Regions from separate parts of the Aquamicrobium lusatiense genome, predicted to be linked through region 2. Evidence: predicted binding sites of a transcription regulator. Region 2 holds the regulator's gene; each other region holds the start of a gene.
The links. Region 2 encodes HrcA, which represses chaperone genes, less so after heat shock. Its sites were predicted from a motif close to GTTAGCACTCNCNNNNNGNGAGTGCTAAC; they were not measured.

Region 1 (3,479 bases), 1.4 Mb from region 2:
TCCTGCGTGATGGAAAGCTCGTCTTCGCTGAAGCCGGCCACCGCCATGGTGATGCGGTAGTCGTCTTCGTCAGTCTTTGCGATGTCATAGGGAGGCCAATTGTCGATGCTCTCGACGCGGCTGGCTGCCTCCAGCGCATTGACCAGACGGTCGAAGCCGATGCTCGACCGGAACAGGGGAGAAAAATCGAAAGTGGTTCTCATAGCCACATCCTCCTTGAAGCAACATGGGTACAAGATTGTCCGGCTTTTTTAACCGGCGCCGCCCCGTAGTGGCAGCGGCGCACAATCGATCTGGTTTCGTCATCTCTGAGTTTCAAGAGGGTGACGGCAGAAAATTTCTACAGCTATTTCAGGCTGTTGGAATTTGAGAACAACTACACCATGTGATGAGTTGGTTGGTAATATGAATGGAGGCCTGCCATGACCTATGACGACATCGTTTCAGTGCTCGGCTCCATAGACGACGATCTGGCGGCGGGGCTTATCGCAACCGGGGCGAGTGTTGATGAACTGCGAGAAGCGTGGAACTGGCTTAACAATGACGAGGCGCTGATGGGCGAAGGGCGACCGCTCCCGGACACACGCGTCAGCCAACTCATCGATCTGCTTGAACCTGATGATGACGGCGTTGACTGAGATACGGATGGAGGGTTGAAGAGGCCCGTCGGTATGCCCAGATCACAAGAGATCGTACAGAACGATCAGTTACTTGCTCTTAAAAGACGATCAGAAAACAAGGAGGAAGTGATGTCTGATGTCGTGTTCCAAGAACCCGTAATTCTGCGCATGCCAAAAACTGGCCTCCGAAAGGTGGCGACAGGTTTTGAAGCACTGGAATGCCTTGAGCGCGAATGGCCGGACTGGGCACGTGGACGTCGTTGGCGGAATGCCATTGCTGCCTGTCGGGACGCACTCGATGGATGGCGCTCTGCGAAGGAGGCGCGCCGGAGCTTCATGAAGGCTGCAATGCGAGCGGGCCTCGTTCAGGGAGCACGACGCACGCGAGTTCGGGGTACTCTCGGTAGCTATCAGGGAATTCCCGCCGGGCTTCAGTGAACGGATATGATCCCGTCGACGGCTTTCCATTCTGATGGCTGGATCAGACGGTGGTGGGCGACGCGCACGGAGTGCAGCGCGCCCTCCAGCGTCTCGGTCCAGTAGTCCAGAAAGCCGCGCAGTTCGGGAAATTTCGGGGCGAGGTCGTAATCCTGCCAGACATAGACCTGCAACAGGCTCGGGTGATCCGGCAGGTGATAGTGGATTTCGGCTGTGGTCAGGCCGTAGCCTTCCATCTGCATCCGGAATTCACGACTGACGATCGCTGGCATATGTCTCTCCTTTGTCGTTTCATGCGTGAAGACGATGGTGATGGTCTGCGGATCCGCATACGGCATCGTCCGCCCCGATGTCGTCGCGATCAAGTCGCCGCAGCGCATCCATGATGACATCGAATGGGATGGGGCTTTCTGCGCCCGGCGGCTGGCGCAGTGCGGGCATCGATTCGACCGCGCATGCGTCGGATGCCCATGACGAGAGAATGGCGCGCTTTTCGCTGCGTTCGAGCGTGTCGTCGCGCAGCACATCCTCGGGATGCCTGTAGTGGCGCGCCGGCGACAGGAGCCGGTCGAGCGCAATGTCTTCGGCTCGTGGCGCGAGAGAGGGAATGATCGTCGAAAAATCGGCTCGGCGCATCGCTGTCCTCCTTCCGTTTTCAGCCGTTCCAAAAACTCCGTTTCGATCAGGACTCCGGACCGCACCTCCCGGCACGGCACAGAAGGAAGTTCGGCCAATCGAGCGAATTTTTCAAGTGCCCGGATGCTCGATGGTGTCAATTTCGGCTGCGATTACATCGCACTAGCAGTGAATGGCTGCGAGTGCCAAAAATTTTGCATTCCCCTCTTGAAATCGAAAATCGCCAAAACCAGATCGATACGCGCGTGACGCCGACAAGGGTTGCGCGGCCCCGCTCCGGTTCTCACCGGGCCGGAGCGGAGGGACCTCTCAAAATCTGTTTGTCCTTGAGGAGAACGATATGACGTTCCGTCCATTGCATGACCGTATCCTGGTTCGCCGCATCGAAGCCGACGAGAAAACCGCAGGCGGCATCATCATTCCCGATACCGCCAGGGAAAAGCCGAGCGAAGGCGAAGTGATCGCGGTCGGCCCCGGTGCCCGCGACGAAAGCGGCAAGCTGGTCGAGCTCGACGTGAAGGTCGGCGACCGCATTCTGTTCGGCAAGTGGTCCGGCACCGAGATCAGGCTCGACGGCGAAGACCTGCTCATCATGAAGGAAAGCGACGTGATGGGCGTGATCGAGCAGCCCACCACGCTGAAGAAGGCCGCCTGACGGATTCTTCGACCATCAACCAGTCCCAGCAACCAGTCAACGAAAGCTGCCTATTGAAGGAGTGATCCAATGGCTGCCAAGGAAGTCAAGTTCAACACCGAAGCACGCGAGAAGATGCTGCGCGGCGTCGATATTCTCGCCAATGCGGTGAAGGTGACGCTCGGGCCGAAGGGCCGCAACGTCGTCATCGACAAGTCGTTCGGCGCCCCGCGCATCACCAAGGATGGCGTCTCGGTCGCGAAGGAGATCGAGCTTGAGGACAAGTTCGAGAACATGGGCGCCCAGATGGTGCGCGAGGTGGCGAGTAAGACCAACGACCTCGCCGGCGACGGCACAACCACCGCGACCGTTCTGGCGCAGGCGATCGTCAAGGAAGGCGCGAAGGCCGTCGCCTCCGGCATGAACCCGATGGATTTGAAGCGCGGCATCGACAAGGCGGTGGATGCGGTTGTCGCCGAACTCAAGGCCAATGCGCGCAAGATCTCCAGGAACGACGAGATCGCACAGGTCGGCACGATCTCGGCCAATGGCGATTCTGAGATCGGCCGCTTCCTCGCCGAAGCCATGCAGAAGGTCGGCAATGAGGGCGTGATCACTGTCGAGGAGGCCAAGACGGCCGAGACCGAACTCGAAGTGGTCGAGGGCATGCAGTTCGACCGTGGCTACCTCTCCCCCTACTTCATCACCAACCAGGACAAGATGCGGGTCGAGTTCGAGGATCCCTATGTCCTGATTCACGAGAAGAAGCTGTCCAACCTTCAGGCGATGCTTCCCGTGCTTGAAGCGGTCGTCCAGTCCGGCAAGCCGCTGGTCATCATCGCCGAGGATGTCGAGGGCGAGGCGCTGGCCACGCTCGTCGTCAACCGTCTGCGCGGTGGCTTGAAGGTCGCCGCCGTCAAGGCGCCGGGCTTCGGCGATCGCCGCAAGGCCATGCTGGAGGACATCGCCATCCTCACCGGCGGCACCGCCATCAGCGAGGATCTCGGCATCAAGCTGGAGAATGTCACGCTGGAGATGCTCGGCCGCGCCAAGAAGGTCGTCATCGAAAAGGAGAACACCACCATCGTCGATGGCGCTGGTTCAAAAGCCGAGATCGAAGGCCGCGTGAAGCAGATCAAGGCGCAGATCGA
Region 2 (3,479 bases):
CAGGCGTGTTCAACAAGGTGGTGTTGTTCCGCACGAACGCCATCGAGAACCGCGAGCGCTACTATGCGCGCTTCCCCTTCTTCCGCTCGACCGAAACCGAGCGTCGCCTGCTGTTCGGCAAGGTGGGGGCAGGGGAGTTGCAGCCGCTGACCATCCTGCCCAGCGCCCGATATCTGCACCACGCCGCGTGATTCCGGGCCGCATGATCCCGGATCGTCTGGCCTGAAGCAGGTCGTCCGGAAGCGGAGCCGTTTTACCGGCTCCCCTGATAGGCGATGCGCCACAGCGTGCCGCTGCCGTCCTCGCTGACGATCAGGGCGCCGTCGCGGGCAATCGCGACCCCGACCGGCCGTCCCCACACGGAGCCGTCGGAGAGGACGAAGCCGGTCATGAAGTCCTCATAGGCACCCGTCGGCCGGCCATTGTCAAACAGCAGGCGCACCACCTTGTAGCCCGTTATCAGGCCCCGGTTCCATGAGCCGTGCAGGGCAACGAAGGCATCTCCGCGATAGGCGGCAGGGAACTGGTCGCCTTCGTAGAAGGCGATGCCGAGCGGCGCGGAATGCGCCTGGATCAGCACGTCCGGCACCGTCACCTTGTCGGCGAGGTCGGGCCTTGAGCCGGCATGGCGCGGGTCCTCGTGATCGCCGATATAGTACCACGGCCAGCCGTAGAATGCGCCTTCGCTTACGCTTGTCGCATAGTCGAAGGGCAGGTTATCGCCCAGGCCGTCGCGCTCGTTGACGGCACACCACAACGCGTTCGTGGCCGGCTGCAATGCCAGTCCCGAACAATTGCGCAGTCCCGTCGCAGCGATTCGCTGGTTCGCGCCATCCGCGTCGAAGGCGAGCACCGTGGCGCGGTCGGTTTCGGAACCCCAGCCTGCGCCGATCGGCTGCGCGCTTCGCCATGCGTCCAGCCCTCCGGGCGCCTCGCCCATGCCGGAGGCGACATTCGATTGCGAGCCGACCGAGACGTAGAGCGTTTCGCCGTCCGCGGAGAAGGCGAGGTCGCGGGTCCAGTGGCCTCCGGAAGGAAGCTCGGCAACGATGACCTCGGGTTCGGAAGAGGCTTCGAGGTCGCCGCTTTTGTAAGGGAAGCGAACGACGCTGTCGGTGTTGGCGACATAAACCCATTGCGGATCGGCGGCGGGATGAAAGGCGATGCCGTAGGGCTGGTTCAGCCCGCCGGCAAAGACGGAGTTTTGCACAGGCTTCGCGCTGCCGTCTTCAAGACGGTAGACCGACACCTGATCGGCGCCGGATTCGGCAACGAATATGTCGCCATTCGGGGCCACGCGCACGATACGCGGCCCGCCGAGGCCGGAAGCGATCATGTGTGCGGAAAAGCCCTTTGGCAGTTGGGGGCTGACATTTTCCGGCGGGCTGACCCGCCGCGCGCTGTTGGAGGTGGACTCTGTCGCAAAGGGAGCGGGAAGGTCCTGCGGCGTGAAATGCCGCCGAATGCCCGGCCTGTCGTCCCGCCAGCCGCCGAACGCCGCTTCGCCGGTCAGCGTCGCGCCGGTTTCCTGCGCCACCGCGGCAGTACCCGCCAGCAGGACCGAAGCCGCCGCGACCCGTTTCATGAGGTGGATCATGCCGTCCTCCTTCCGCTGTCGGCCCGTCAGGCGGCACTTTAGGAAAGCGGGCGCGGCGATGCATCACACGAGGACGTGATGTGGCGCGCCTTTTTCAGCGCAGCATCCGCGACACGAGCTGTGCGGTGTAGTCGACCATCGGCACGATGCGGGCATAGTTGAGCCGCGTCGGGCCGATGACGCCGAGCGCGCCCACCACGCGCGCTTCTGCGTCGCGATAGGGCGCCACCACCAGCGACGATCCTGACAGCGAGAACAGCTTGTTCTCCGAGCCGATGAAGATGCGCACGCCGGGTCCCTCTTCGGCGAGGTTGAGCAATTGCAGCAGGCCGTCCTGCGTCTCAAGGTCGTCGAACAGGTTCTTGAGCAGTTCCATGTCCGCCTGCGCGGTGATGTTTTCCAGAAGATTCGCCCGGCCGCGCACGATCAGCCGCGCCGGCAGGTCGCTTTCGGCTCCCGCCCACACCGCCAGCCCCTTTTCCACCAGCGCTTGTGACAGCGAATCGAGGGCCGCGCGCGTTTCTTCCTTGATGCGCGAGATTTCAGTGCGCGCCTCGGCCAGCGTGCGCCCGCGGATGTGGGCGTTGAGGAAGTTGGAAGCCTCGTGCAGTTGCGAGACGGTGACGCCCGCCGGCAGGTCGATGATGCGGTTTTCCACATCGCCGTTCTGCGAGACCAGCACGGTCAGCGCCTTTGTCGGCTCAAGCTGGATGAACTCGATGTGCTTGAGCGCCGCCTCGCTCTTGGCCGCCAGCACGACGCCTGCCCCGCGCGACATGCCGGACAGGAGCTGGCTCGCCTCCGTCAGCATGTGTTCGAGAGAAGTGTCGTTGCCCGAAGCCTTGATCTGTGTCTCGATGCTGCGCCGTTCCTCGTCGCCGAGGTCGCCGATCTCCATGAAGGCATCGACGAAGAAGCGCAGGCCCGCCTGCGTCGGCAGGCGCCCGGCCGAGACATGCGGCGCGTAGATCAGGCCCAGATGCTCCAGATCGCTCATCACGTTGCGGATCGTGGCCGGCGACAATGTCGAGGGCAGAATGCGCGACAGGCTGCGCGAACCCACCGGCTCGCCGTCCTTCAGGTAGGAATCGACGAGACGCCGGAAGATCTCGCGCGAGCGCGTATCCAGCGACTGCCACTGCGATGCGGGAACCGGCGGTGTCGGGGCTGAACTGTGCTTTGTCATGTCGTACCTCTATACAAAGGATATAGACGCGGCGGGCGCCAGTGCAAGCAAGCCGTTTTCCTTTGCGCAAGCAGCCGTGGAGGGCTACAAGCCCGCAAAATCACAGGATTGGAAAGACACGACATGCGCCCCTCCAAACGCCAGCCAGACGAAATGCGCGCCATCTCCTTCGAGCGCGGCTTTTCAAAGCACGCCGAAGGCTCCTGCCTCGTGAAATTTGGCGATACCCACGTTCTGTGCACCGCAAGCCTCGAAGAGCGGGTGCCAGGCTGGATGCGCAATTCCGGCAAGGGCTGGGTGACGGCCGAATATGGCATGCTGCCGCGTTCGACCGGCGAGCGCATGCGCCGCGAGGCTTCTGCCGGCAAGCAGGGCGGGCGCACGCAGGAAATCCAGCGTCTCATCGGCCGGTCGCTGCGCGCCGTCGTCGACATGCAGGCGCTGGGCGAGCAGCAGATCACCATCGACTGCGATGTGCTTCAGGCCGATGGCGGCACGCGCACGGCCTCGATCACCGGCGCATGGATCGCCCTCCACGATTGCCTGCGCTGGATGGAAGCGCGCCAGATGGTGAATGTGCAGCGGGTGCTGAAGGATCACGTCGCCGCCATCTCCTGCGGCATCCATGATGGCCAGCCGGTCATCGACCTCGATTATCTGGAGGATTCCGCCGCCGGCACCGATGCCAATTTCGTC
Region 3 (3,479 bases), 940 kb from region 2:
CCTTATGGCTCTCAAAAAATGGGACAGGGCAACGGTCCTAACGCCAACTGCACCACGCAACCGATTACTCCACTGGTCGATGTTACCGATCCCGCGGGAATGACAAAGATCAAGAATGCCATTGCAGCGATGGAGCCTCTGGGTGGCACCAGTGTCGGCAGCGGTCTTGCGTGGGGATGGCGTGTCCTCTCAAGTGGCGAACCCTTCACGGAAGGCAGGCCGGAAACCGATCGGGGCAATGACAAGGTCGTCATCGTGCTGACCGATGGAGCTAACACGTACTACACGCCGAGCAGCGTTCGCAGGCTGAACGGATCGACCTCTGCGGCGTCGGACAATAACAACGTAAAGTCGATTTATGGCGATTACGGATTTCTCAAGCCGTACAACAGCTCGCTCGCCTATGGTCGCCTTTTCCTTGGTCCGAACAAGACCTACAGCAAGACTAGCTTCGCTAATGAAAACTACTCCAAGGCGATGAACGAAAAACTGCAGGAGCTTTGCGCGAATGCGAAGGCCGCCAACATCATGATCATGACGGTCGGTCTGGATCTTGAGGCGGAAGCAAAGAAAGACGCAAAGGTCAAAGAACAGATCACCGGTCTGATGACCTGTTCCTCGGATTCGCGCAACCGGCGCGATGCAACGGACCCCAGCAAGCCGGCAAAGCTGTTTTGGAACGCGGCTGGCAACGATCTGTCCAATGCGTTCCGTGAGATCGCGGACGAGTTGTCCAATCTGCGCGTAACCAGGTAAGCTTCTGCCGGGCAGGCTCCGAATTTCAGATGCCTGCCCGGCAAAAGCCATGATCATTGGCCTTACAGGCGTCATGACTTTTATTCTGCCTGCCAATCGCAATGAAATTTCATTCAGCCCTGCCCGCCGGAACCTGATTTCTGGCGGCGGCGCGCTGGTTCTCACGGCGCTTGCCGGTTGCGGCTCCCTGCCCCGGCATGGCCCCGGAGGCGGTGCGTCGACCGCTTCCCGCCAGACGATGGATGGCATTCGCACGGCCGAAGGGCTGGCGCTCGTCTCACCCGATCACCAACTGGAGCAGGCAGCCCTGCAACAGGCGCAGTATATGGCCGCCTCGGGCAGGATGAACCACACCACCGGCTTCGGAAAAGATTTTCAGGCCCGGGTCAAAGGCAACGGCATCAGGGGCGCTGCGGCCGAGAATATTGCCGAAGGGCGCATGGATGCCGCCCGCGCCATCGATATGTGGATGAATTCGCCCCCCCATCGCCGCAACATGCTGGACGGGCGTTTTCGCCGCTTCGGCCTTGCCTGGGCAACCCGGCCGGAACGCCCCGAATGGCGCTATTGGGCCATGATTCTGGCAAGCTGACCGAGGCCGCCCTTTCCTGTTCGCAGAGAAACGGCTCTCGCTTCTTGACACCGTCCGGGGCGCTGACTATCTCATGGCTCGTTAGCACTCTCCGAAAGCGAGTGCTAACAGGTCCGGTCAAGCCGGACGGAGGAATTCTTTCTCATCATTGTGACCGAGGAAATCAAATGGCAAAGACGAAGTTCCGCCCGCTTCATGACCGTGTGGTCGTTCGCCGGGTCGAGTCCGAAGAGAAGACGGCTGGCGGCATCATCATCCCCGATACCGCCAAGGAAAAGCCGCAGGAAGGCGAAGTCGTGGCTGTGGGCTCGGGCGCCCGCGATGAAAGCGGCAAGCTCGTCGCCCTCGACGTCAAGGCCGGCGACCGTGTCCTGTTCGGCAAGTGGTCGGGCACCGAAGTCAAGCTCAATGGCGAAGACCTTCTGATCATGAAGGAATCCGACATCATGGGCATCATCGGCTGATCTGGCCGTTCCCATTCATCAACAATCACTGCAATCCGAATTTCGGACCAAAGGTCCAGGAGTAAGCAATGGCTGCCAAAGACGTAAAATTCTCCCGTGACGCCCGCGAGCGTATGCTGCGCGGTGTCAACATCCTCGCCGACGCGGTGAAGGTCACCCTCGGTCCCAAGGGCCGCAACGTCGTCATCGACAAGTCGTTCGGCGCTCCGCGCATCACCAAGGACGGCGTTTCCGTTGCCAAGGAAATCGAGCTGGAAGACAAGTTCGAGAACATGGGCGCCCAGCTCGTTCGCGAAGTCGCTTCCAAGACCAACGACAAGGCTGGTGACGGCACCACCACCGCGACCGTTCTGGCGCAGGCTATCGTTCAGGAAGGCCACAAGGCCGTTGCCGCCGGCATGAACCCGATGGACCTGAAGCGCGGTATCGATCTGGCCGTGGGCGAAGTCGTTGCCGACCTCGTCAAGAAGGCCAAGAAGATCAAGACTTCCGAGGAAGTCGCGCAGGTCGGCACCATCTCCGCCAATGGCGAGAAGGAAATCGGCGAGATGATCGCCGAGGCCATGCAGAAGGTCGGCAACGAGGGTGTCATCACCGTCGAGGAAGCCAAGACCGCCGAGACCGAGCTGGAAGTCGTCGAAGGCATGCAGTTCGACCGCGGCTACCTGTCGCCTTACTTCATCACCAACCCCGACAAGATGGTTGCTGAGCTGGAAGATGCCTACATTCTTCTCCACGAGAAGAAGCTCTCCAACCTTCAGGCCATGCTGCCGGTGCTTGAGGCTGTCGTTCAGACCTCCAAGCCGCTGGTCATCATCGCTGAGGACGTCGAGGGCGAGGCTCTGGCCACGCTGGTCGTCAACAAGCTGCGCGGCGGCCTGAAGATCGCTGCGGTCAAGGCTCCGGGCTTCGGCGATCGCCGCAAGGCCATGCTGGAAGACATCGCCATCCTCACCGGTGGTCAGGTCATCTCCGAAGACCTCGGCATCAAGCTCGAGAACGTTGGTATCGACATGCTCGGCCGCGCCAAGAAGGTGCGCATCGAGAAGGAAAACACCACCATCGTCGACGGCGCCGGCAAGAAGGCCGAGATCCAGGGCCGCGTCGCCCAGATCAAGGCTCAGATCGAGGAAACCACTTCCGATTACGACCGCGAGAAGCTTCAGGAGCGTCTTGCCAAGCTGGCCGGTGGCGTTGCCGTCATCCGCGTTGGCGGCTCGACCGAGGTTGAGGTCAAGGAGAAGAAGGATCGCGTTGACGACGCTCTGAACGCCACCCGCGCTGCGGTTGAGGAAGGCATCGTCCCCGGCGGCGGCGTCGCTCTTCTGCGCGCTACCCAGGCGATCAAGGCGGAAGGCGCCAACGCCGACCAGGCTGCCGGCATCAACATCGTCCGTCGCGCTCTGCAGGCTCCGGCCCGTCAGATCGCTACCAATGCCGGTGCGGAAGCTTCGATCATCGTAGGCAAGATCCTCGACAACAAGAGCGCGACCTACGGCTACAACGCTGCCAAGGACGAATATGGCGACCTGATCCAGCTCGGCATCGTCGACCCGGTCAAGGTGGTTCGCACCGCTCTGCAGGACGCCGCTTCGGTTGCCGGCCTGCTGGTCACCACCGAGGCCATGATCGCCGACGCGCCGAAGAAGGAAGCTGCTGCTCCGGCC
Region 4 (3,479 bases), 340 kb from region 2:
ACGTCGTTTCCGGCACCGTGATGTCGGCCGCGCGGTCCTCATGGACCGATAGCAGGCAAACCAGGGCGGTCGGCTGCTGACAGGTCAGTGTGATCTCATACCCGTAGCGGATCAGCATCGAGTGATGACTTTACCGGAAATCAGCGGCAGTAAGCGTATAGGAGGTTTGGCGACGATGGGAGTAGGCCTCGCGTGCGACATCTTCGATCGACCTGCGCGCCGAATCGAAAGTCGAAAGATACATCTCCTCCGATAGCTCCATGTTGCGCAATCCTGCTGAGGACTTGGCGAGCGCCTCCACTTCGACAAAGAACGGCACTTCGAACATGCCGTCGTGTCCGATAAAACGAATGGCGTTACGCACTTCGTCGAAGCTCCGGCTGGGGTTCGGAAATTCAAGGGTCATCGTCAATCTGCTCTGGCTGTTTGCAATAGCGGCGGCACACGCAAAAGACCGTTCATTTGCTCTTTGCGTCCCCCTCATTCCGACGATTCAGGGAAAGCATGCCGTCGGTTGCGACCGAGTGGCTAAGGCCGATCATCTCCAGCCCTTCCCGGCTGGCTGGAATGCCGGTGAAGACATGGTAGATGGTCCAGGACCGGTCGGCTTCGATACGGCGGCCATATTGTTCGTCGCCTGGTGTCCGGACAGATGCGCCACCTTCATTGTCCCAAACGCCGATCGCGCGGTCGTGCCGCTCCCGTTCGGTTTCATCTATGTATCGGGTCATGATCGTGGCCTTTCTCTAGTGGTCACGTCGGCATCAATGATGCCGGAAAATAGCGCGTTACCGGATAAGTCGGTGATCGCGATGGCGTCGGGCCGTTGAGGCATATCGAGCGTCTGCGAAAGCAGTTGCGCAATCTCAATGGCGTTAGCGAGATCGACGGCTTCTACCGCCTCTCGGCCCACGACGGCATGAGCGTCATCTGTCTCCCGCGTGCGGTAAAACTCGATGACAACTTTCATGGCGCCCATTGCTCTTTCAGCCGGAGCAGCACTGCCTCAGCGCTTGCCTTTACCTTGTGACGCGTTGGCATTTGCAGCGACCTTGATCTGGTTGCCGAAGGTGCTTTCAGGCTTTGGCGGAGCCTTCTCCTGCTTCGGCTTTCTGATCTCGCGATTGCTTCGTTTCTGGCCTTTAGCCATGTCCGAACGTCCTTTCGATGAGGGTTGCGCCATTACCGGATTGCGACATGTCGACCGGCTCCAGGCTGTCCTGCGTCGTCACTCGCTCATGGCGTTCGTCGTCGTTGCGGATGCGATATTGCAGTGAATCTCCCCGTGCCGGCAGTCTGCCGGTTATGCGGTAGATATCGACGGGCAAAGCTGGTCTCATGAAACCGCCCTTGAGCCGGACAGCCTGTCCGATCGCGAAGAGATGAGCAGGAGCCTCGTGGCGGGCGGGACGGATTGTGCGTCGGATTGGGTTGGTCGATATCATGATTGTTGGTGATCCTTTTCGAGAGCGGCGTCGAGATCGGCGGGATCGATCGGCGCCATCTGATGTGTCTGGCCATCAATGCCGATGGCGGGCAGGTGAACAAAGGCGCCGACACGTCTCCAGGCGAGGCGGGAGGATACCTCCAGAAGTTCCTCATCCTGGTCCACGCGATATTCGCCGGCGGGCTGTGCGGCGTCGAAGCCGGGCAGCATGAAGGGTGCGGAGAACCGGACGATGGTTTGTGTGGTGCGCGTTGTCATGGTCGATACCTCCGCAGGAGCACGCAAACGCGCCTCCTGCATCATTCCCGTTCGAACCGGAACGAACTTCCGTGCTGCCAGTACATCCGTGGTCAGCCGCGCGTTCATTCCAAGGTTCGAACAGAGCGATATGCGCGCCGGGTCGGCGCTTGATGCATTCGCTATCGAGAATTCGGTGGTGAATGGCGGGTCTCTGACACCGCAAAAAGCCAAGTCGGCCAAATCAACGAGTTTTATATATGGGATGTCCCTACCCGGTAAGCAAGGAGCGGGTCGATATTATTTTATCTGGAATTGAATAATGGCTCTTCCATAAAAATAAATCGCATTGAAAAATCAGAAAATACGTATTGAAAACAACAAATGCTGCATCGATAGAAACGACATAAATTTTCCCCAGTTGCGCCTTTTCAAAGAAATACATTTGGCACTCCTATCATTCGAGTGCCAACGAGGTTATGTATCTGAGGTGGCCGCCCTATGCGCCGGCCTCAGAAAGAACCACATGAAATTCCGGCCTCTCCATGACCGCGTCGTCATTCGACGTGCGGAAGGCGATCGCAAATCCAAAGGCGGGATCATCATTCCCGACACCGCGAAAGAAAAACCTCAGGAAGGCGAGGTCATCGCCGTCGGCCCAGGTTCCCGCGACGAAAGCGGCAAGCTGATCCCGCTCGACGTCAAGCCGGGCGATCTCATCCTGTTCAGCAAATGGTCCGGGACCGAGGTCAAGATCGATCACGAAGACCTTCTGATCATGAAGGAGAGTGACATCATGGGAATCGTTGAGAAGACCGAAGCTGCGAGCAGGAAAAGTGCCTGAGCGGCCAGCTTCCGATCCTGTGATCCTCACAACCGAACTGGACCCGACATCATGTCTGCCAAGGAAATCAGATTCTCTAATGACGCCCGCGACCGCATGCTGCGCGGCGTCGAGCTGCTGAACAACGCCGTCAAGGTGACGCTCGGGCCGAAGGGCCGCAACGTCGTCATCGACAAAGCCTATGGCGCGCCGCGCATCACCAAGGATGGTGTGACCGTCGCCAAGGAGATCGAGCTTTCCGACAAGTTCGAGAACATGGGCGCGCAGATGGTGCGCGAGGTGGCCTCGAAAACCAACGACCTCGCCGGCGACGGAACCACCACCGCGACGGTTCTCGCCGCTTCCATCCTGCGCGAGGGTGCCAAGCTGGTCGCTGCCGGCATGAACCCGATGGACCTGAAGCGCGGCATCGATCTCGGTGTCGCTGCCGTCGTCAGGGAAATCCAGACTCGCGCCAGGAAGGTCAAGTCGTCGGCAGAGGTCGCCCAAGTCGGCACGATCGCGGCTAACGGCGACGCGACCGTGGGCGAGATGATTGCGAGGGCGATGGACAAGGTCGGCAACGAAGGCGTCATCACCGTCGAGGAAGCCAAGACGGCCGAGACTGAGCTCGACGTGGTCGAGGGCATGCAGTTCGATCGCGGCTATCTCTCGCCCTACTTTGTGACCGATCCCGAGAAGATGCGCGTGGAACTGGATGACCCTTACATCCTCATTCATGAGAAGAGGCTTGGCAATCTGCAGGCCATGCTGCCCGTACTGGAAGCAGTGGTGCAAAGCGGAAAGCCGCTGCTGATTATCTCCGAAGACGTCGAGGGCGAGGCGCTCGCCACGCTGGTCGTCAACAAGCTGCGTGGTGGCCTCAAGGTAGCGGCCGTCAAGGCTCCCGGCTTCGGAGACCGCCGCAAAGCCATGCTCGAGGACATCGCGGTGCTGGCCGCCGGCCAGATA

Region 1: a site for HrcA is predicted at 1,856-1,884, ahead of HNR59_RS00545 (co-chaperone GroES). Genes of this name have one in related genera too.
Region 3: a site for HrcA is predicted at 1,429-1,457, ahead of groES (co-chaperone GroES). Genes of this name have one in related genera too.
Region 4: a site for HrcA is predicted at 2,129-2,157, ahead of HNR59_RS05490 (co-chaperone GroES). Genes of this name have one in related genera too.

The regions. Positions count from the first base shown of each region.
Region 1 is NZ_JACHEU010000001.1:94,213-97,691, reverse strand. Features, by position in the region: gene HNR59_RS00570 (Hsp20 family protein) at 1-203, opposite strand, end outside; gene HNR59_RS00565 (hypothetical protein) at 423-638, shown strand; gene HNR59_RS00560 (DUF982 domain-containing protein) at 672-1,058, shown strand; gene HNR59_RS00555 (usg protein) at 1,052-1,330, opposite strand; gene HNR59_RS00550 (hypothetical protein) at 1,350-1,694, opposite strand; gene HNR59_RS00545 (co-chaperone GroES) at 2,035-2,349, shown strand; gene groL (chaperonin GroEL) at 2,419-3,479, shown strand, end outside.
Region 2 is NZ_JACHEU010000001.1:1,479,264-1,482,742, forward strand. Features, by position in the region: gene HNR59_RS07055 (N-acyl amino acid synthase FeeM domain-containing protein) at 1-191, shown strand, start outside; gene HNR59_RS07060 (PQQ-dependent sugar dehydrogenase) at 254-1,597, opposite strand; gene hrcA (heat-inducible transcriptional repressor HrcA) at 1,692-2,783, opposite strand; gene rph (ribonuclease PH) at 2,907-3,479, shown strand, end outside.
Region 3 is NZ_JACHEU010000001.1:2,418,868-2,422,346, forward strand. Features, by position in the region: gene HNR59_RS11590 (TadE/TadG family type IV pilus assembly protein) at 1-756, shown strand, start outside; gene HNR59_RS11595 (CAP domain-containing protein) at 806-1,348, shown strand; gene groES (co-chaperone GroES) at 1,516-1,812, shown strand; gene groL (chaperonin GroEL) at 1,881-3,479, shown strand, end outside.
Region 4 is NZ_JACHEU010000001.1:1,141,088-1,144,566, reverse strand. Features, by position in the region: gene HNR59_RS05530 (transglutaminase-like domain-containing protein) at 1-118, opposite strand, end outside; gene HNR59_RS05525 (DUF1488 family protein) at 131-406, opposite strand; gene HNR59_RS05520 (hypothetical protein) at 459-731, opposite strand; gene HNR59_RS05515 (hypothetical protein) at 728-970, opposite strand; gene HNR59_RS05510 (hypothetical protein) at 1,007-1,150, opposite strand; gene HNR59_RS05505 (hypothetical protein) at 1,143-1,445, opposite strand; gene HNR59_RS05500 (hypothetical protein) at 1,442-1,705, opposite strand; gene HNR59_RS05495 (hypothetical protein) at 1,704-2,003, shown strand; gene HNR59_RS05490 (co-chaperone GroES) at 2,211-2,528, shown strand; gene groL (chaperonin GroEL) at 2,580-3,479, shown strand, end outside.